Regions from separate parts of the Kluyvera ascorbata genome, predicted to be linked through region 1. Evidence: predicted binding sites of a transcription regulator. Region 1 holds the regulator's gene; each other region holds the start of a gene.

The links. The regulator ArgR, encoded in region 1, controls arginine synthesis, uptake and breakdown. The targets are predictions, from matches to a motif close to ANTGAATAAAAATACANT.
Region 2: a site for ArgR is predicted at 3,351-3,368, ahead of argA (amino-acid N-acetyltransferase). Genes of this name have one in related genera too.
Region 3: a site for ArgR is predicted at 2,101-2,118, ahead of argC (N-acetyl-gamma-glutamyl-phosphate reductase). Genes of this name have one in related genera too.

What each region holds. Positions count from the first base shown of each region.
Region 1 covers NZ_CP096201.1:501,110-507,592, forward strand. The annotation lists gene MY052_RS02385 (CoA transferase) at 1-1,004, opposite strand, end outside; gene MY052_RS02390 (NAD-dependent succinate-semialdehyde dehydrogenase) at 1,153-2,607, shown strand; gene MY052_RS02395 (barstar family protein) at 2,634-2,909, shown strand; gene yhcN-B (DUF1471 family stress response protein YhcN-B) at 2,964-3,230, opposite strand; gene yhcN (peroxide/acid stress response protein YhcN) at 3,338-3,601, opposite strand; gene argR (transcriptional regulator ArgR) at 3,979-4,449, opposite strand; gene mdh (malate dehydrogenase) at 4,905-5,843, shown strand; gene degS (outer membrane-stress sensor serine endopeptidase DegS) at 5,898-6,483, opposite strand, start outside.
Region 2 covers NZ_CP096201.1:974,299-980,781, forward strand. The annotation lists gene recB (exodeoxyribonuclease V subunit beta) at 1-61, shown strand, start outside; gene recD (exodeoxyribonuclease V subunit alpha) at 58-1,896, shown strand; gene argA (amino-acid N-acetyltransferase) at 1,986-3,317, opposite strand; gene amiC (N-acetylmuramoyl-L-alanine amidase AmiC) at 3,669-4,919, shown strand; gene cobD (threonine-phosphate decarboxylase CobD) at 4,926-6,002, shown strand; gene MY052_RS04695 (GHMP family kinase ATP-binding protein) at 5,987-6,483, opposite strand, start outside.
Region 3 covers NZ_CP096201.1:4,906,307-4,912,789, reverse strand. The annotation lists gene ppc (phosphoenolpyruvate carboxylase) at 1-600, opposite strand, end outside; gene argE (acetylornithine deacetylase) at 902-2,053, opposite strand; gene argC (N-acetyl-gamma-glutamyl-phosphate reductase) at 2,207-3,211, shown strand; gene argB (acetylglutamate kinase) at 3,224-3,997, shown strand; gene argH (argininosuccinate lyase) at 4,114-5,487, shown strand; gene oxyR (DNA-binding transcriptional regulator OxyR) at 5,750-6,483, shown strand, end outside.

The DNA of each region.
Region 1 (6,483 bases):
GTTGGCCCCAGCACCGGTTGCCCGGTGCCGCCCTGTGCAACCGCCATACCGGTGACGGTCTGAGCAAGCTGCTCAAAGCCAGGTCGGTCTTTCCATGGCCCGCGGTGGCCGTAGCAGTTCAGATTAACTGTAATGATCTGCGGATTAATCTGCGCCATCTCTTCATCGCTCAGCCCATAGCGGGCGAGAGCGCCGGGGCGGTAGCTTTGGACAAAAACATCACCGTCACGCACCAGCTGTGCCGCCGTTGCGCGGCCCTCTGCGGTGGAGAGTTCAAGATAAGCGTTGCGCTTGCCGTGGTTGGTATCCACATCAAACGGCAGAATACGCGGGCGATAAGGCGACGACAGATGCAGCACATCGGCTCCCATCTGCGCCAGCCCGCGGGTTGCCGTTGGCCCGGCAATAACGTGAGTGAAGTCGAGAACGCGTAGCGGCTTCAGTACCCGTGGCGTATCGTAACGACGGTTTTTGGGCGCGCTATCGGTTAGCCGTGTCAGACGAATGAGCGGCTCCTGGCTGACCGCAAGCCCCTGAGGATGAGCCAGCCACTCTTTATGGCTACGCGCGATAGCGGTGCATAGCCCTGCTTCGGCGATGGTCTCCTCCAGCTTTTGCGCTTCCCACTGCGCGACCGCCTGCGCCACCCGATGACGGCTATTTGGCACATCGAGGATATCGAGGATCCCATCACGTAAACGCGGGTAGCCGCCGTGCAGGAATATCCAACGATTGTCGGCAGTAAGATAGAAATCGGTTGTGGGGTAATCCGGATCGTTGTACTGCCAGTTAAAGCCGTTCTGCTGCTGGAAGGTCACCGCATGCGTTGAGGCGGCGGCGCTGTGACAATCGACGGTAATCGGCTGCTGCTTGCCGCGAAGCACATCAAGCATCATGCCCTGTAGCGCCAGCACCGAGGCTGCGGCTTCACCAATGGCAAAAGGGGTAGGATAGACCGGCGTGTTGTGGGTAAATGACACCCTCTCAACGGCCAAATGTGTCATACCAAGGTCGTGACACAGCTTATTGAAAACAGGATTGTCGCGCTTCACCGCAGGTTCCTTATCGTTAATAAGACTTTCGTTATTCTGACAACTATTACGCCAAAAGCGATAGCTATACTTAAATGGAAACACTATTCAGGAGGGTGTAATGACCACGCAAGCATGGCAGGACAACGATCTTTTCCAGACGGGCTACCTGGTGAACGGCGAATGGCATCAGCTCGACACCACCTTTGATGTACTCAACCCCGCGACGGGCGAGGTTGTCGCCAAAGTCGCGAAGGCCGGGAAACAGGAGACGGAGCAGGCCATTGCCGCCGCAGCGCGCGCTTTCCCGCTATGGCGGGCAAAAACGGCGAAGGCGCGTTCAGAACTGCTGTATCGCTGGTACCAGCTCATCATCGAACATAAAAGCTGGCTGGCGAAACTGATGACCATCGAGCAGGGCAAGCCGTTGAAAGAGGCTGAAGGCGAGGTGGATTACGCGGCGAGTTTTATTCAGTGGTTTGCCGAACAGGGCAAAAGAGCGAACGGCGAGATTATTCCGCCGGCTAAACCGGGTTCACGTATTCTGGCAACCCGCGAGCCAATCGGTGTTGTCGCGGCTATCACGCCGTGGAACTTCCCGATGGCAATGCTCACCCGCAAGCTGGGGCCTGCGCTGGCCGCGGGCTGTACCGGTGTTATCAAACCCGCGAATAACACGCCGCTATGCGCGTTCGCACTGCTGGCGCTGGCGAAGAAAGCGGGGATCCCTGATGGCGTACTGAATGCGGTAGCAGGGAATACGTTGGAGATAAGCGACGCTATTATGGCGAGCCATGACGTGCGCAAAATTTCCTTTACCGGCTCGACATCGGTCGGGAAGACGCTGGTGCGTAACGCGGCCGAAACCATGAAGAAAGTCTCCATGGAGCTCGGGGGGAATGCACCGTATATCGTTTTTGAAGATGCTGATATCGATGCTGCGGTGAAGGGGGCGATAGCCAACAAGTTCCGCAATGCCGGGCAGGTATGCGTGAGCGTGAACCGTTTTTATATCCATGACAGCGTGTATGAGCGTTTTGTCAGCCAGCTTGCTGCCGCAGTGAAAGCGTTAAAAGTGGGGAACGGATTGGATGACGGTGTCGTTGTTGGGCCACTGATTGAGCCTGCTGCGGTTAAAAAGGTGCGTGAGCACGTTGAAGATGCGGTATCGAAAGGGGCGAAAGTATTAGCCGGCGGTCAGCCGCATGCGCTGGGGGGAAACTTCTGGCAACCGACGGTATTGGGAGATTGTCAGGAAACGATGCTGCTGGCGCAGGAAGAGACTTTTGGCCCGCTGGCGGCCTGTTTCCGCTTTAGCGACGAAGAGGATGTTATTCATCGCGCGAATAATACACCTTACGGACTGGCGGCCTATTTCTATACCCAAAACCTCTCCCGCGTCTTCCGTGTCTCGCAGGCGCTGGAAAGTGGGATGATCGGCATTAACGAATGCGCGGTTTCAACCGAGCTGGGGCCGTTTGGTGGCGTGAAAGAGTCCGGGCTTGGCCGCGAAGGTTCGGTGCTGGGGTTGGAAGAGTACCTCGAAGTGAAAACGTTGCACATTGGGGGACTTTAGTCAGTTGAATGGGATGAGGGCGTAAGATGAAAATCTATACTTTTGATTTTGACGAGATAGAGGATCAGGGCGATTTTTACCGGGAGTTCGCCCGTCTCTTTGCCCTCGATCGCGAGAAAATACGCGATCTGGACACGTTGTGGGATGTGGTGACCAGCAAAGAAATACCGTTACCCGTGGAGATTGAGTTCCTGCATCTGGACGAAAAGCAGCGACGACGTTACGGCGCGCTTATTTTGCTCTTTGATGAAGCAGAAGAAGAGCTGGAAGGGATGCTGCGCTTTAACGTCCAGCGCGGATAAAAAAAAGCCCTCGCCAAAAAGCGAGGGCAAGTCGTCGGTCAAGACGACGAGGGTTTATTTGTACAGCTCAGCTGTAGCGTGCCAATGGTCACCGGTACGTGCTTCGATAATACGATAGCTGCTAGCACCTTCTTTCTCTGCTTTTGCGGCTAGCTCACTACGCATATCCATCGGGTCGCTACCAACCTGTGAAACAGAGATGGTGCCCATTGATTGCAGGTTCTGTGCCTGGTCCTGACTTACCTGGTGTGCTGCGGCGCTTGCGCCGAAAGAAAGTACAGATGCCAGACCAAGGGATGCGATGATAATTGCGCTTTTCATATTCTTACTCCTCACCTTATTTTGCAGCGGTGAGAGGATGTTGTTGCTGATTCCTGGGACCGCTGTGGAAATTTTTACTGAATGCCGACGTATTGCTTCACACTAACTTATTTGTACAGTTCTGCCGTTGCGTGCCAATGGTCACCGGTACGCGCTTCAATGATGCGATAAGAAGATGCACCTTGTTCTTCTGCTTTTTTGTTCAGCATTTCATGCATGTCCATCGGGTTTGAACCGACAGAGCCGACAGATACGGTGCCGATTGCTTGACGGGTTTGTGCCTGGTCGCTGTTGATAGAGTCAGCGGCGAAAGCGCCAAACGAGATAACAGATAGGATGCTCAGAGCGGCAACGGTTGTTTTGATTTTCATGATACTCACCTCGTCGTATTTTTTTGGAGGGCCTTTGTTTTGTGACCCTCATCACGAAATTAAGTATACACTAATCACGAAAAATATTAATACCCAGCTAATTGTTTCTCGTGTAATTAGTTGTCAGGAATCGTCATTTTTAGAAGATATACGTATAAAAAAACGCATATTTTGGCAAAGTTCGTCGTCAATAATGCGTAAAATCAAACGGATAGGATAATTTGATGTTTTGTGCGGTTAAGTTGGGATATATTCACTGAAACTATGGTTTAGGGTGGAAAATCGCACTAAATGTTAACGAAGCGGCAGAAGAAACGGCGGGTGAGTCGGTGGGAAAGCGGACTCCTCCGGAGGGACCAGAGGAGTATCACGAGGGATTACAGCTCCTGTTCAAACAGAACCTGAATGGCCTCGTAGAGATCTTTAACAGTGAAGCCTCGAGCCGGTGTGGTGAAGATAGTGTCATCACCGGCAATGCTGCCGAGAATACCTTCAGCCTTGCCTAAAGAGTCCAGAAGGCGCGCGATAAGCTGTGCGGCGCCTGGGCTGGTATGAATCACAACGACTGCGTCATTGTAGTCGATATCCAGAACCAGATTCTTCAACGGGCTGGTGGTGGTCGGTACACCCAGTTCTGCTGGCAGGCAGTAAACCATCTCCATTTTGGCGTTGCGAGTTCGCACTGCGCCAAACTTCGTCAGCATACGAGAGACTTTGGATTGGTTGATATTATCGAAGCCTTCTTCTTGTAAGGCCTGAACAATTTCGCCCTGAGAGCTAAATTTTTCTTCCTTCAGTAACGCTTTAAAGGCTTTAACTAATTCTTCTTGTTTAGTTGAACTTCGCATAAGTCACCCGAGTATGGTGGTGAAATTAACATTATTATGCATATAGGTGAATTTTTATGCAAAACAATTTATCCCAAGAGGCTAGGCCAAATAGAGAAAGGCCGGATTTTAGCAAAAATTAGACCTAAGAAACATGCCTATATCACGGGATCTAAATAAGTTAAAAGTAAATGAATTGTTATTAAATTGCTGTTGTTTTACGCAACGTGCTGAGTATATTGTAATCGATAGTTGATGAAAGTTTGGTTTCGTAGATAGACCTTTTTCTGGGAGTAGTGCGGTAACGCCAGCAATGCTGCTGTCATACCCGCATTCTGTAAGCAATTATATTGTAATTATTTACCTTGTGAATTAAGGTCGCCGCAACGGAGTAACAACAGGTATCTCTTGCGTCGGTTATGCGGTCCACGACAGGTTATTACCTGAATGTCATTAACCATAATAAGGAGTTTAGGATGAAAGTCGCAGTCCTTGGTGCCGCCGGCGGTATTGGCCAGGCGCTTGCCCTACTACTAAAGACCCAACTGCCTTCAGGTTCAGAACTCTCCCTCTATGATATTGCCCCCGTCACGCCTGGCGTGGCTGTCGATCTCAGCCATATTCCTACTGATGTCAAAATCAAAGGATTCTCTGGTGAAGATGCGACGCCTGCGCTGGTAGGGGCGGATGTTGTCCTGATCTCTGCTGGGGTAGCGCGTAAGCCCGGTATGGATCGCTCCGATCTGTTTAACGTTAACGCCGGGATTGTCAAAAACCTGGTGCAGCAAATCGCAAAAACCGCGCCTAAAGCCTGTATTGGCATTATTACCAACCCGGTCAACACCACCGTGGCCATTGCCGCTGAAGTGCTGAAAAAAGCGGGCGTATACGACAAAAACAAACTGTTTGGCGTCACGACGCTGGACATCATCCGCTCCAATACCTTTGTGGCTGAGCTGAAAGGTAAAAAATGCGGTGACGTCGAGGTCCCGGTTATCGGCGGCCACTCCGGCGTAACGATTCTTCCTTTGTTGTCGCAAATCCCAGGCGTCAGCTTCTCTGAACAAGAAGTCAATGACCTGACCAAGCGTATCCAGAATGCGGGTACCGAAGTGGTTGAAGCAAAAGCCGGTGGCGGCTCAGCAACCCTGTCCATGGGCCAGGCTGCTGCACGCTTTGGCTTGTCCCTGGTTCGCGCTCTGCAGGGTGAGAAAGGGGTAGTTGAATGCGCCTATGTTGAAGGCGATGGCGAATATGCTCGTTTCTTCTCACAGCCGCTGCTGCTGGGTAAAAATGGGATTGAAGAACGTCAGTCTATCGGCAAACTGAGCGCTTACGAACAGCAGGCGCTGGAAGGAATGCTGGATACGCTGAGAAAAGATATTCAGCTTGGCGAAGATTTTATCAATAAATAAGATCTGACCGCTGAATATAACAAAGGGGCCGAGGGCCCCTTTGCTTTTGGTCGTTTAGTTGGACGCTGGGTATTCCTGAATCGTTACCTGCATCGTTAACTTCTTATCGTCACGCATGACCACGACTGGAATCACTGAACCCGGGCGGATCTCCGCGACCTGGTCCATGGTCTCTAGTGCGGAAACCGCCGGTTTACCGTTCACCGAGATAATCACGTCGTTGTTCTGAATACCGGCTTGCGCAGCGGGGCCGTCTGGCGCAATTTCGTTAACCACAATCCCCTGAATCTGATCGATACCGCCGCCTTGCGCGCGCAGCGGTGCGATTTCGCGGCCGCTGATACCGATGAAACCACGAATCACGCGCCCGTCACGGATAAGCTTATCCATAATCTTAGTTGCCAGCTGGAATGGGATGGCAAAGCTTAGCCCTTCTGGCGTTTCGCCATCGTTGCTCTTATCGAACGAAAGGGTATTGATGCCCATGAGCTCGCCCAGCGAGTTCACCAGCGCGCCGCCGGAGTTACCGTGGTTGATGGAGGCATCGGTTTGCAGGAAGTTCTGTCGACCGCTTGGGTTCAGGCCGATACGACCGGTGGCGCTGATGATCCCCTGCGTGATGGTCTGCCCGAGGTTATAC
Region 2 (6,483 bases), 470 kb from region 1:
CGACCCCGCGCTGATTATGGCAATGGACGCGCTGTTTGCCGGCGAGGAGAGCAACGTATGACGCTCGAACAACGTTTACTGGAAGCGGCCGAACTGAAGCTGCTGCGCCCGCTCGACGTGCAGTTTGCGCTGATGGTGGCGAAAGATGAGCATCCTGCCGTCATGCTGGCCGCCGCGATGCTGAGCCGCGATACCGGGGAAGGGCACGTCTGTTTGCCGCTCTCCCATCTCAGCCCATCTATGCAGCCGAAAGGCCGCGCTCGCGAGTTCTGGCAGCAGCTGTTTGCCGAAGCGAACGCGCCGCAGGAGTGGGAAACGTTATTGCTAAGCTCAGACGCCGTCAGCGGTGGGGAACGCCCGTCGCCGCTGATCCTGAGCCGTGGCAGACTGTATCTCAACCGCATGTGGCGCAACGAACTCACCGTGGCGCGCTTCTTTAGCGAAAACAACGCGCCATTTGTTGTCGATGAAGCCCAGCTTGCTGCGACGCTCAACGCGCTGTTCCCGGTAAGCGATACGATCGACTGGCAGAAAGTGGCTGCCGCCGTGGCGCTGACTCGCCGTATTTCGGTTATCTCCGGCGGCCCCGGCACCGGGAAAACCACCACCGTTGCGAAACTACTGGCGGCGCTGGTGCAGATGGCGGGGACGGATAAATGCCGTATTCGTCTGGCTGCGCCAACCGGTAAAGCCGCAGCGCGTCTCACTGAATCGCTGGGCGCGGCGCTGCGAAAACTCGATTTAAGCGACGCGCAAAAAGCCATGCTGCCCACCGATGCCAGCACGCTGCACCGCCTGCTCGGCGCGCAGCCGGGCAGCCAGAAAATGCGCTACCATGCTGGAAACCCGCTGCATCTGGATGTGCTAGTGGTGGATGAAGCCTCAATGATTGACCTGCCGATGATGGCGCGGCTGATTGACGCCCTGCCGCCGCACGGGCGGGTTATCTTCCTTGGCGACCGCGACCAGCTTGCTTCGGTAGAAGCCGGTGCGGTGCTTGGCGATATCTGTAGCTGGGTGAACGCAGGCTACACCGCAGAGCGCGCGGCACAGTTAAGCCGCCTGGCGGGTGCCACGGTTCCCGCCGGTGACGGTCAAACCGCAGGAGCCCTACGCGACAGCCTTTGTCTGCTGCGTACCAGCTACCGTTTTGGTAGCGACTCCGGTATCGGCCAGCTTGCCAGCGCGGTGAACCGGGGGGATAAAAAAGAGATCGACGCCGTATTTGCCCGCGGTTTTAGCGATATTGAACTGAAGCCGCAGCACTCGACGGACGACTACGCCGCGATGCTCGACGACGCGCGAGTGGGCTATGGCCATTATCTCCAACTTTTACGTGATCGGGCTGACCCTGAAGTTGTGCTGGCGGCGTTTGGTGAATATCAACTGCTGTGCGCGCTGCGCGAAGGGCCGTGGGGCGTCAGTGGGCTTAATCAGCAGTTTGAACAGTTGCTTACGCGCCACCGACAGATTGTGCCGCAGCGCCACTCCCGCTGGTATGAAGGCCGCCCGGTGATGATTGCGCGAAACGACAGCGCGCTGGGGCTGTTTAACGGCGATATCGGCGTGGCGCTGGATCGCGGAGAGGGGATGCGCGTTTGGTTCCCGATGCCGGATGGCACGATTAAATCTGTGCAGCCAAGCCGTTTGCCCGAGCACGATACCGCGTGGGCAATGACGGTGCATAAATCACAGGGCTCCGAGTTCACCCACGCCGCGCTGGTGCTGCCGACGCAGATTGTCCCGGTGGTGAGCCGTGAGCTGGTCTATACGGCGATAACTCGCGCAAAAGTGCGGCTGTCGATGTACGCCGATAAAAACCTGCTCGCGCAGGCGATTGCCACGCGCACTGAACGACGCAGCGGCCTATCGGCGATTTTTGCAGAGATGGAATAGGTTAGCACGGTGCCTCGTGTAGCGCGGGCGAGCGTTCAGCGACCCCGGGGTCAGCGCAAGCGCTTCGCCCGGGCTACGTAATATATCGCTTACACCAAATCCGTCATCAGCACCTTCGACCGGCGCTGATAGTTATACAGCTGCTTCTTACTCTCCGGCAGCAGCTCCACGTCCACCGGCTTAAACCCGCGCTCCTGGAACCAGTGAATGCTGCGCGTCGTCAGCACGAACAGATGGTTAAGCCCCATCTGCTTCGCCTGGGAGGCAATCCGCTGTAGCAGCACTTCTCCGCGTGAAGAACTTCGGTAATCTGGATGTACCGCCACGCAGGCCATCTCACCAATTTTCTCTTCCGGGAAAGGATAAAGTGCGGCACAGGCGATCGTGGTGTTATCACGCTGAATAATCGTGAATTTATCGATCTCCATCTCCAGCTGTTCGCGGGAGCGGCGCACTAGAATACCCTGCTGCTCCAGCGGTGCGATCAGGTCCAGAATGCCGCCAATATCGTTGATGGTTGCCCGGCGAATTTGCTCGGAGCTTTCCATGACAATCTGCGTACCGATACCGTCGCGGGAGAACAGCTCCTGTAACAGCGTACCGTCTTCCTGATAGCTGATAAGGTGGCAGCGACGTACGCCGCTGCGGCAGGCTTTTACCGCGCCGCGCAGGAAACGCGCGGTGCCGGAAAGGTAGTCGCCTTCTTTTTCCAGCTCTTCAATGCGTGCCTGTGCTTCGTTCGGGAACAGTTCGGAGATAATGTCACCCGCTTCGTTAAACACGCCCTGCGAGGAGCAGAAGCCGATCATCTTCTCGGCCTTCAGCTTAATGGCGAGCTGGGTAGCAATCTCTTCCGAAGTCAGGTTAAAGCTCTCACCGGTAACAGAAACGGCGACCGGGCCCATCAGCACGATAGCGCCGCTGTCGAGCTGGCGGTGAATGGCTTCTTCATCAATACGGCGAATACGTCCGCTATGGCAGTAGTCGATACCGTCGTCGACGCCCAGCGGCTGAGCGATAATAAAGTTACCGCTGACCACGTTGATGTGCGCGCCCTGCAGCGGGGTGTTATTCAGGCTCATCGACAGGCGGGCGGTAATATCCAGCTGCAGCAGGCCCGCGGCTTGCTTCACCAGCTCCAGGGTTTTCGTATCCGTCACGCGAATATGTTTGTGGTAGGTTGGCTCATGGTGATGCTCGGCCAGATTCGCGTCGATTTGCGGGCGCGCGCCATAGACCAACACCAGGCGAATGCCTAGACTGTGCAGCAGGCCAATATCGTTGACGATGCTGGAAAAGTTTTCATGCTCAATGGCTTCGCCGCCAAGCATGATGACAAACGTCTTCCCCCGGTGGGCGTTAATATAGGGGACGGTATGGCGAAACCCCTCTACCAGTTCGGTTCTACGTTCCTTCACCACGGCACAACCCTCAATGCATGATTATTCGTAATTAGTGTATTTTTATTCTGTTTTTATCGGAAACGCAAGCCACAATTTGCTTAAACATTGGAAAAACTCCGGCCAAATTTCACTGATTCAACGAATGTTTACCCTTTTATAGATGACAGTTTATGCGGCTTTAGTTACAGTTTCCGGTCAATCGTATTATGCGTATACTCGTCGTCTTTCAAGTAGCAGGTGCGTTGGCTGCGTTTACTCACCCGAATCACTTACTAAAGTAAGCTCATCGGGATTCGCGCACTTGCCGCCTTCCTGCCACTCGAAATCCATAGAGTATAAGTTGGGTTACTTTTTTGCCTGGGATGGAGCATGTCGGGAAGTCAGTCTTTGAGCCGTCGTCGCCTGCTACAAGGTGCCGGCGCCATGTGGTTGTTAAGCGTGAGTCAGGTCGGGTTAGCTGCCGTCAGTCAGGTGGTGGCGGTGCGCATATGGCCTGCGTCCAGCTACACGCGCGTGACGGTGGAGTCCAGCCGTGAGCTCAAGTATCGACAGTTTGCGTTGAGCAATCCTGATCGCCTGGTGGTTGACCTCGAGGGGGTGAACCTGAACTCGGTGCTGAAAGGCATGGGCGCGCAGATCCGCAGCGACGACCCTTTCATTAAATCTGCGCGCGTAGGGCAGTTCGATCCGCAAACGGTGCGTATGGTGTTTGAGCTGAAGCAGGACGTGAAGCCGCAGCTGTTTGCCCTTGCACCGGTGGCAGAGTTTAAAGAACGTCTGGTGATGGATCTCTATCCTGCCAGCAGTAAAGAGCAGCAGGACCCGCTGCTGGCGCTGCTGGAAGACTACAACAAAGGCGACCTGGAAAAGCAGGTACCGCCGTCGCAAAGCGGCCCGCAGCCTGGCAAAGCCGGGCGCGACCGTCCAATTGTTATCATGCTTGACCCCGGCCACGGCGGCGAAGACTCCGGCGCGGTGGGTAAATACAAAACGCGGGAGAAAGACGTGGTACTGCAAATTGCCCGTCGCCTGCGCGCGCTGATTGAAAAAGAAGGCAACATGAAAGCCTACATGACGCGCAACGAAGATATCTTTATTCCGCTGAAGGTGCGCGTGGCGAAAGCCCAGAAGCAGCGCGCCGACCTGTTTGTCTCTATTCATGCGGATGCGTTTACCAGCCGCCAGCCGAGCGGCTCATCGGTGTTTGCCCTGTCGACCAAAGGGGCCACCAGTACCGCGGCAAAATACCTCGCTCAAACCCAGAACGCCTCGGACTTAATCGGTGGTGTGAGCAAGAGCGGCGACCGCTACGTCGACCACACCATGTTCGATATGGTGCAGTCGCTGACCATCGCTGACAGCCTGAAGTTTGGTAAAGCGGTGTTGAAAAAGCTGGGGCAGGTGAACGACCTGCATAAAAACCAGGTGGAGCAGGCCGGATTTGCGGTGCTGAAAGCACCGGATATTCCGTCGATCCTAGTCGAAACGGCGTTTATCAGTAACGTTGAAGAGGAGCGCAAGCTCAAGACTGCGACTTTCCAGCAGGAAGTGGCTGAATCTATTCTCGCCGGGATCAAAGCCTACTTTGCCGACGGCGCGACGCTGGCGCGGCGCGGGTAATCGGCGATGTCACGGCTGAAAAGCGCCCACGGCGGCAACACGCGCGAAGCGGCGGCGCTGATGGGCCTGACCGCCGACCAACTGCTGGACTTCAGTGCGAACATCAATCCGTTGGGCATGCCCGATACCCTGAAGCAGGCTATTGTTGCCCAGCTCTCCTGCGCGGAGCGCTACCCTGACGTTGACTACCAGCAGCTGCATCAGGCGCTGGCGGCGCATCACGGCGTGCCTGCGGCGTGGTGCCTGGCGGGTAACGGTGAAACTGAGTCGATTTTCACTCTCGTCCACGGCCTGAAGCCTAAGCGGGCGATGGTGGTGGCTCCGGGCTTTGCCGAATATCGCCGGGCGCTGGAAACCATCGATTGCGAGATTGCAACCTTTGCACTTCGCGAAGCGGACGGCTGGCAGCTCACCTCCCGCCTGCTTGATGCGCTAACCCCTGAGCTGGACTGCCTGTTTCTCTGCACGCCAAACAACCCGACCGGGCTGCTGCCGGAACGTGCGCTGCTGCTGGCGGTGGCCGAACGCTGCAACACGCTGAATATTCAGCTTATCCTCGACGAAGCCTTCCTCGATTTTATTCCTGGTGAACAGGGGTTTATTCCGCTGCTCGCGCAAAACCCACATATCTGGGTGCTGCGCTCGCTGACCAAGTTTTACGCTATTCCCGGTTTGCGTCTGGGGTATTTGCTCAACGGCGACGCGCAGGCGGTGGCGCGGCTGAGAAGGCATCAGATGCCGTGGTCTATCAACGCTTTTGCAGCGCTGGCCGGGGAAATCGTGCTGAACGACCATGAGTATCAGCAGCGCACATGGCGATGGCTTGATGAGGAAGTGACACGGTTTTATCGCGCGCTGGAGAATATGCCGGGGTTGAAGGTCTATCCGGGCAGGGCTAACTATCTGTTTCTGCGCTGTGAACGCGTGGAGATTGAGTTGCAATATGCGCTGCTGCAACGGCGGATTTTAATCCGCAGCTGTGCCAATTATCCGGGGCTGGACGAGCGCTATTTCCGCGTGGCGATTCGCGGCGCGGCGGAAAATCAGCAGTTGCTGGACGCGCTGCATCAGGTGCTGGGCTGAACCCCGCCGGTCACCGCTTTTAGCAGGTGCTGCTGCGGCCAGCGTTCGGAGAGCCCGCATTGCGCCAGCGACCATTTCACATACTCCACATCATGACGACGCCGGTCGAGCATCAGCCCGACCACGCTGCCGCTGTGCGCGACGTTCAGACCGTATAACCCACAGCTTTCAACCAGCGTCAGCAGCGTGTCAAAGCCCGGCTTTGGCAGCAGCGTCTGGCTGGCGACGGCGCTGAGCGTCGCGGCTTCTCCCAGCAGGCTAGCGCTGTTGCTTTCGCAGGCCGTCTGTAGGTTTTCCCATGCTTGCGCCAGCGTGCTGGCGTGAGTCCTGAGCGCGGCTTCGCGGGGCTGGCGATGGTAGTCGGCGGTTCGCAGAACGCGCGGGCTTTCCAGCACCAGCAGATCAAACTCAGGTGCGGGCGCACAGGCAATCTGCGTGCGGGCATGAAGGTGGTCGAACAGCGTTAGCGAGCGGAACAGGG
Region 3 (6,483 bases), 650 kb from region 1:
ATCAACCGGGCTTGGACGATGCTTACGAATTTCATCGGTGTGCCAGGACTGGGCAATCAGCTGGCGCAGTCGGCGCATCACCTGGTTGCGTTCGTAGTCGGCGATATCGGTGTTATCGAGCTGCTTTAAGCAGTTGTTGATCTCACCCATTTTGTGAATCAGGGTACGACGCGTGATTTCGGTTGGGTGCGCGGTGAGTACCAGCTCCAGCGACAGGGATTCAACGGCTTTTTTGATGATAGTTTCGTTGAGATTAGGTTGGTCTTTGAGTTTACGCAGGGTACGAGCAATCACTTCCGGGTTGCTTGCCGCTTCGCCTTTTGGCGAAATGCTGTGGTACTGCTCGGCGGTGTTGGCCAGGTTCAGGAACTGACTGAACGCGCGGGCGACCGGCAGCAGCTCATCGTTGGACAGGTTCTGCAGCGTGGTGAGCAGCTCCTGGCGATTGGCTTCGTTGCCCGCACGAGAAGATTTGGACAACTTACGGATCGTTTCTACACGGTCAAGAATGTTCTCACCAAGCGCATCCTTGATGGTATCGCCTAGCACTTTACCGAGCATACTGACATTACTACGCAACGCGGAATATTGTTCGTTCATTAACCCAGACACCCCATCTCATTTTATTTTGTTATATCCCAACCCCTGGAACGTAAGGGCGAGATAAAGACACCTCTTTTATAAAGCCACGTAAAAACCCGTACGTCAATTGCTGCGAAATCGCTTCAGCAAACGAATAAATCGCGACAATTTATGAAAGTTAATTCGTATCGTGCCAGATAAGAAATGCTTATGAAAATGTGAAGGAGATCGCGGCTTAGAGATGCCGGATGGCGCTGCGCTTATCCGGCCTACGGGTGGGGGTAGGCCCGGTAAGCGTAGCGCCACCGGGCAGAACACATTAATGCCAGCAGAAGTGATGCACGACCTGGGTAATTAACTCGCGCGTCGGCTTAATAAAGCGCGTTTCCAGGTATTCATCCGGCTGGTGCGCCTGATTAATTGAGCCTGGGCCTAAGACGATGGTCGGACACAGGGTCTGGATAAACGGTGCTTCGGTGCAGTAGTTCACCACTTCGGTCTTCGTACCGAGCAGTTTTTCCAGCACCTCGACCAGTTGGTGGTCTGGCGGGCATTCGTAGCCTGGAATTGGCGGATGCAGCTCGCTCACCGTCAAGCGTCCCGGCCATTGTGCGCTTACCGGCTCCAGCGCTTCATCCAGCAGACCGTTGAGATCGTTCAGGGTCATGCCAGGCAATGGGCGAATATCCATATGCAGCTCGCAGCAGGCACAGATGCGGTTGGAGGCGTCGCCGCCGTGGATCGCGCCGAGGTTGAGCGTTGGATACGGTACGGTAAATGCTTCGTAGTGATAGCGCTCTTTCAGCGAGTCGCGCAGCCGCATCACGCGGCCAATGGCGTCGTGCATGATCTCAATGGCGTTGACGCCGCGCGCTGGGTCGCTGGAGTGGCCGGACTGGCCCATCACGCGAATGGCGTTCGACATATGGCCTTTATGCGCGCGTACCGGTTGCAGTGAGGTAGGTTCACCGATGATGGCGCAGTCCGGGCGAAGCGCTGTGGATTCAGAGAAGTAGCGGGCGCCCGCCATGCTGGTCTCTTCATCGGCGGTTGCCAGGATATAGAGCGGTTTTTTAAGCGTCGTCACGTCAACATCACGCAGCGCATCCAGAATAAAGGCGAAGAAGCCTTTCATGTCGGCGGTACCCAGACCGTAGAGCTTGTTGTCGTGCTCGGTGAGGGTGAACGGATCGCGGGTCCAGCGTCCGTCGTCAAACGGCACGGTATCGGTATGGCCGGCGAGCAGCAGCCCGCCTGCGCCGTGTCCGGTGCTGGCCAGCAGGTTGAATTTATTGCGCGTGCCGGGAACCGGCTGTACCTCGACATTGAAGCCTAACGAGGAGAACCAGTCAGCAAGCAGAGTGATTAAAGACGCATTGCTCTGATCGAGCGCTTCTTCGGTTGCGCTGATGGAAGGAGTGCCGATCAACGCACGGTAAATCTCGATAAATGGGGGTAAATTGTTTTTCATTGTTGACACACCTCGGGTCATGATAGTATCAATATTCATGCAGTATTTGTGAATAAAAATACATTATCATTAGGCGTAAGAAAACCCACCAACGGTAGGGTGAATAGAAAACGCTTAATCAGGCAAACAGACATAAGAAGGTAAACGGCCCCGATGTTGAATACGCTGATTGTGGGCGCGAGCGGTTACGCTGGCGCAGAGCTTGTGACCTATGTAAATCGCCATCCTCATATGAACATAACCGCTTTGACGGTCTCAGCGCAAAGCAATGATGCAGGAAAGTTAATCTCCGATTTGCATCCACAGCTGAAAGGGATTGTCGATCTGCCGCTGCAGCCGATGTCCGATATCAGTGAGTTCAGCGCCGGTGTTGATGTGGTGTTCCTGGCGACCGCCCACGAAGTGAGTCACGATCTGGCCCCGCAGTTCCTCGCGGCAGGCTGCGTGGTGTTCGACCTTTCCGGTGCGTTCCGTGTGAACGACGGCGCCTTCTATGAAAAATACTACGGGTTTACCCATCAGCATCCTGAGCTGCTGGCGCAGGCGGTGTATGGCCTGGCCGAGTGGAGCGCCGAGGCGCTGAAAGAGGCGAACCTGATTGCGGTGCCGGGCTGTTACCCGACGGCGGCGCAGCTTTCCTTAAAACCGTTGATTGATGGGAATTTGCTGGATCTCACGCAATGGCCGGTGATTAACGCAACCAGCGGAGTGAGCGGCGCAGGGCGTAAAGCGGCAATCTCCAACAGCTTCTGTGAAGTGAGCCTGCAACCGTACGGCGTGTTCACCCATCGCCATCAGCCGGAAATCGCTAGCCACCTGGGCGCAGAGGTGATTTTCACCCCGCATCTGGGCAACTTCCCGCGCGGCATTCTGGAAACCATTACCTGCCGTCTGAAGCCGGGCGTGACCCATGCGCAGGTGGCGGAAACCTTACAACAGGCCTACGGTGACAAGCCGATGGTACGTTTATACGAGAAGGGCGTTCCGGCACTGAAAAACGTGGTCGGCCTGCCGTTCTGCGATATCGGTTTTGCGGTGCAGGGCGAGCACCTGATCGTCGTGGCGACCGAAGACAACCTATTGAAAGGCGCTGCCGCACAGGCCGTGCAGTGCGCCAATATCCGTTTCGGCTTTGCTGAGACGCAGTCTCTTATTTAAGGTGTGACGACGATGAATCCATTAATTATCAAACTGGGCGGCGTGTTACTGGATAGCGAAGAAGCGCTGGAGCGCCTGTTTACCGCGCTGGTCAACTACCGCGAGTCGCATCAGCGCCTGCTGGTGATTGTCCACGGCGGCGGCTGCGTGGTGGATGAGCTGATGAAGCAGCTCAACCTGCCGGTGAAAAAGAAAAATGGTCTGCGCGTCACTCCTGCCGATCAAATCGACATCATTACCGGCGCGCTGGCGGGTACCGCCAACAAAACGCTGCTGGCGTGGGCGAAGAAGCATGATATCGCCTCTGTTGGCCTGTTCCTCGGCGATGGCGACAGCGTGCAGGTGACGAAGCTGGATGAAGAACTAGGCCACGTGGGCCTGGCGCAGCCGGGTTCACCTAAACTGATTAATCTGCTGCTGGAAGGCGGTTTCCTGCCGGTGGTGAGCTCGATTGGCGTGACCGCCGAAGGGCAACTGATGAACGTTAACGCTGACCAGGCGGCAACCGCGCTGGCGGCAACGCTTGGCGCAGACCTGATTCTGCTCTCCGATGTGAGCGGTATTCTCGACGGTAAAGGCCAGCGTATTGCCGAAATGACGGCGGCGAAGGCTGAACAGCTGATCGAGCAGGGCATTATTACCGATGGGATGATTGTGAAGGTGAACGCGGCGCTTGATGCGGCACGTACGCTGGGTCGTCCGGTAGATATCGCTTCATGGCGTCACGCGGAGCAGCTGCCGGCGCTGTTTAACGGCACGCCGATCGGTACGCGTATTCTGGCTTAACTATTTATGCGCCCGATGGCGGCTACGCCTTATCGGGCCTACGTGAACAGAACCTGTAGGCCGGATAAGCGTAGCGCCATCCGGCAGTGAAATCGAAGAAATTAAGGAAGCATGTTATGGCACTTTGGGGTGGGCGTTTTACTCAGGCAGCGGATCAGCGGTTCAAACAGTTCAATGACTCTTTACGCTTTGACTATCGCCTGGCGGAGCAGGATATCGTTGGCTCTGTTGCCTGGTCCAAAGCGCTGGTGACGGTTGGCGTTCTGACGGCGGATGAGCAATCTCAACTGGAAGCCGCGCTGGGCGTGCTGCTGGAAGAAGTGCGGGCAAACCCGCAGCAGATTCTGGAAAGCGATGCTGAAGATATCCATAGCTGGGTTGAAGGCAAGCTTATCGACAAAGTGGGTCAACTGGGTAAAAAGCTGCACACCGGCCGTAGCCGTAACGACCAGGTCGCGACCGACCTCAAACTGTGGTGCAAAGATACCGTTGCTGAGCTGCTGACGGCAATCCGCCAGCTGCAAAGCGCGCTGGTCGACACCGCACAGGCAAACCAGGATGCGGTGATGCCGGGCTATACGCACCTGCAACGCGCGCAGCCGGTAACCTTCGCGCATTGGTGCCTGGCCTACGTTGAGATGCTGGCGCGTGACGAAAGCCGCCTGCAGGATACCCTTAAGCGTCTCGACGTAAGCCCGCTGGGCTGCGGCGCGCTGGCGGGTACCGCCTATGAAATCGACCGTGAGCAGCTGGCAGGCTGGCTGGGCTTTGCGTCCGCGACCCGTAACAGCCTGGACAGCGTTTCTGACCGTGACCACGTGCTGGAACTGCTGTCTGATGCGTCTATTGGCATGGTGCACCTGTCGCGCTTTGCTGAAGATCTGATCTTCTTTAATACCGGTGAAGCAGGCTTTGTTGAGCTGTCTGACCGCGTGACTTCAGGTTCTTCCCTGATGCCGCAGAAGAAAAACCCGGATGCGCTCGAGCTTATCCGCGGCAAGTGTGGCCGCGTACAGGGTGCGCTGACCGGCATGATGATGACCCTAAAAGGCTTGCCGCTGGCCTACAACAAAGACATGCAGGAAGACAAAGAGGGCGTATTTGATGCGCTCGATACCTGGATGGACTGCCTGCATATGGCGGCGCTGGTGCTGGACGGTATTCAGGTGAAACGTCCACGGTGCCAGGAAGCGGCGCAGCAGGGTTATGCGAACGCCACCGAACTGGCAGATTATCTGGTGGCGAAAGGCGTTCCATTCCGTGAAGCGCACCATATTGTCGGTGAAGCGGTGGTTGAAGCTATTGCTCAGGGCAAACCGCTGGAAGATCTGGCGCTGGCCGACCTGCAAAAATTCAGCGCGGTGATTGGCGAAGATGTCTACCCGATTCTGTCGCTGCAATCCTGCCTCGATAAGCGTGCAGCGAAAGGCGGCGTATCACCGAAGCAGGTGGCGCAGGCGATTAGCGACGCGAAAGCACGCCTCGCGTAATCTTTGTCTTTGTAGCCCGGCCGAGCGCAGCGACGCCGGGTTTTTTACGGCCAAAAAACGCGGGCCACGGGGCCCGCAAACGTTCATGTTGGCTTTATTTGTCGAGTTTGAGAGAAACTCCGAATCAGTGTGACGACTTCAAGGGTTAAACAAGGGCCACCTGTTTCTGTGGTGTATTATTGAACAGAACCCTTGATAGGGATAATCATTCATTGCTATTCTATCTATCGCCATGAACTATCGTGGCGATGGAGGATGAATAATGAATATTCGTGATCTTGAATACCTGGTGGCGTTAGCTGAACACCGGCACTTCCGCCGGGCGGCAGATTCCTGCCATGTCAGCCAGCCGACCCTGAGTGGGCAGATTCGTAAGCTGGAAGATGAACTGGGCGTCATGCTGCTGGAGCGTACCAGCCGCAAAGTGCTGTTCACCCAGGCGGGGCTGCTGCTGGTGGATCAGGCGCGTACCGTGTTACGCGAGGTCAAAGTGCTGAAGGAGATGGCAAGCCAGCAGGGGGAGACCATGTCCGGCCCGTTGCATATCGGCCTGATCCCAACCGTTGGCCCGTACCTGCTGCCTCATATTATCCCAATGTTGCACCAGACCTTCCCGAAGCTCGAAATGTATCTGCATGAAGCGCAGACCCATCAACTGCTGGCGCAGCTCGACAGCGGCAAACTGGACTGTGCGATTCTGGCGCTGGTGAAAGAGAGCGAAGCCTTTATTGAGGTGCCGCTGTTCGACGAGCCGATGATGCTGGCGATCTATGCCGATCACCCGTGGGCGGAGCGCGATCGCGTGCCGATGTCGGATCTGGCCGGTGAGAAGCTGCTGATGCTGGAAGACGGACACTGCCTGCGTGACCAGGCCATGGGCTTCTGTTTTGAAGCGGGTGCGGATGAAGATACCCACTTCCGCGCAACCAGTCTGGAAACGCTGCGCAATATGGTGGCGGCGGGTAGCGGTATTACGCTGCTGCCAGCGCTAGCCGT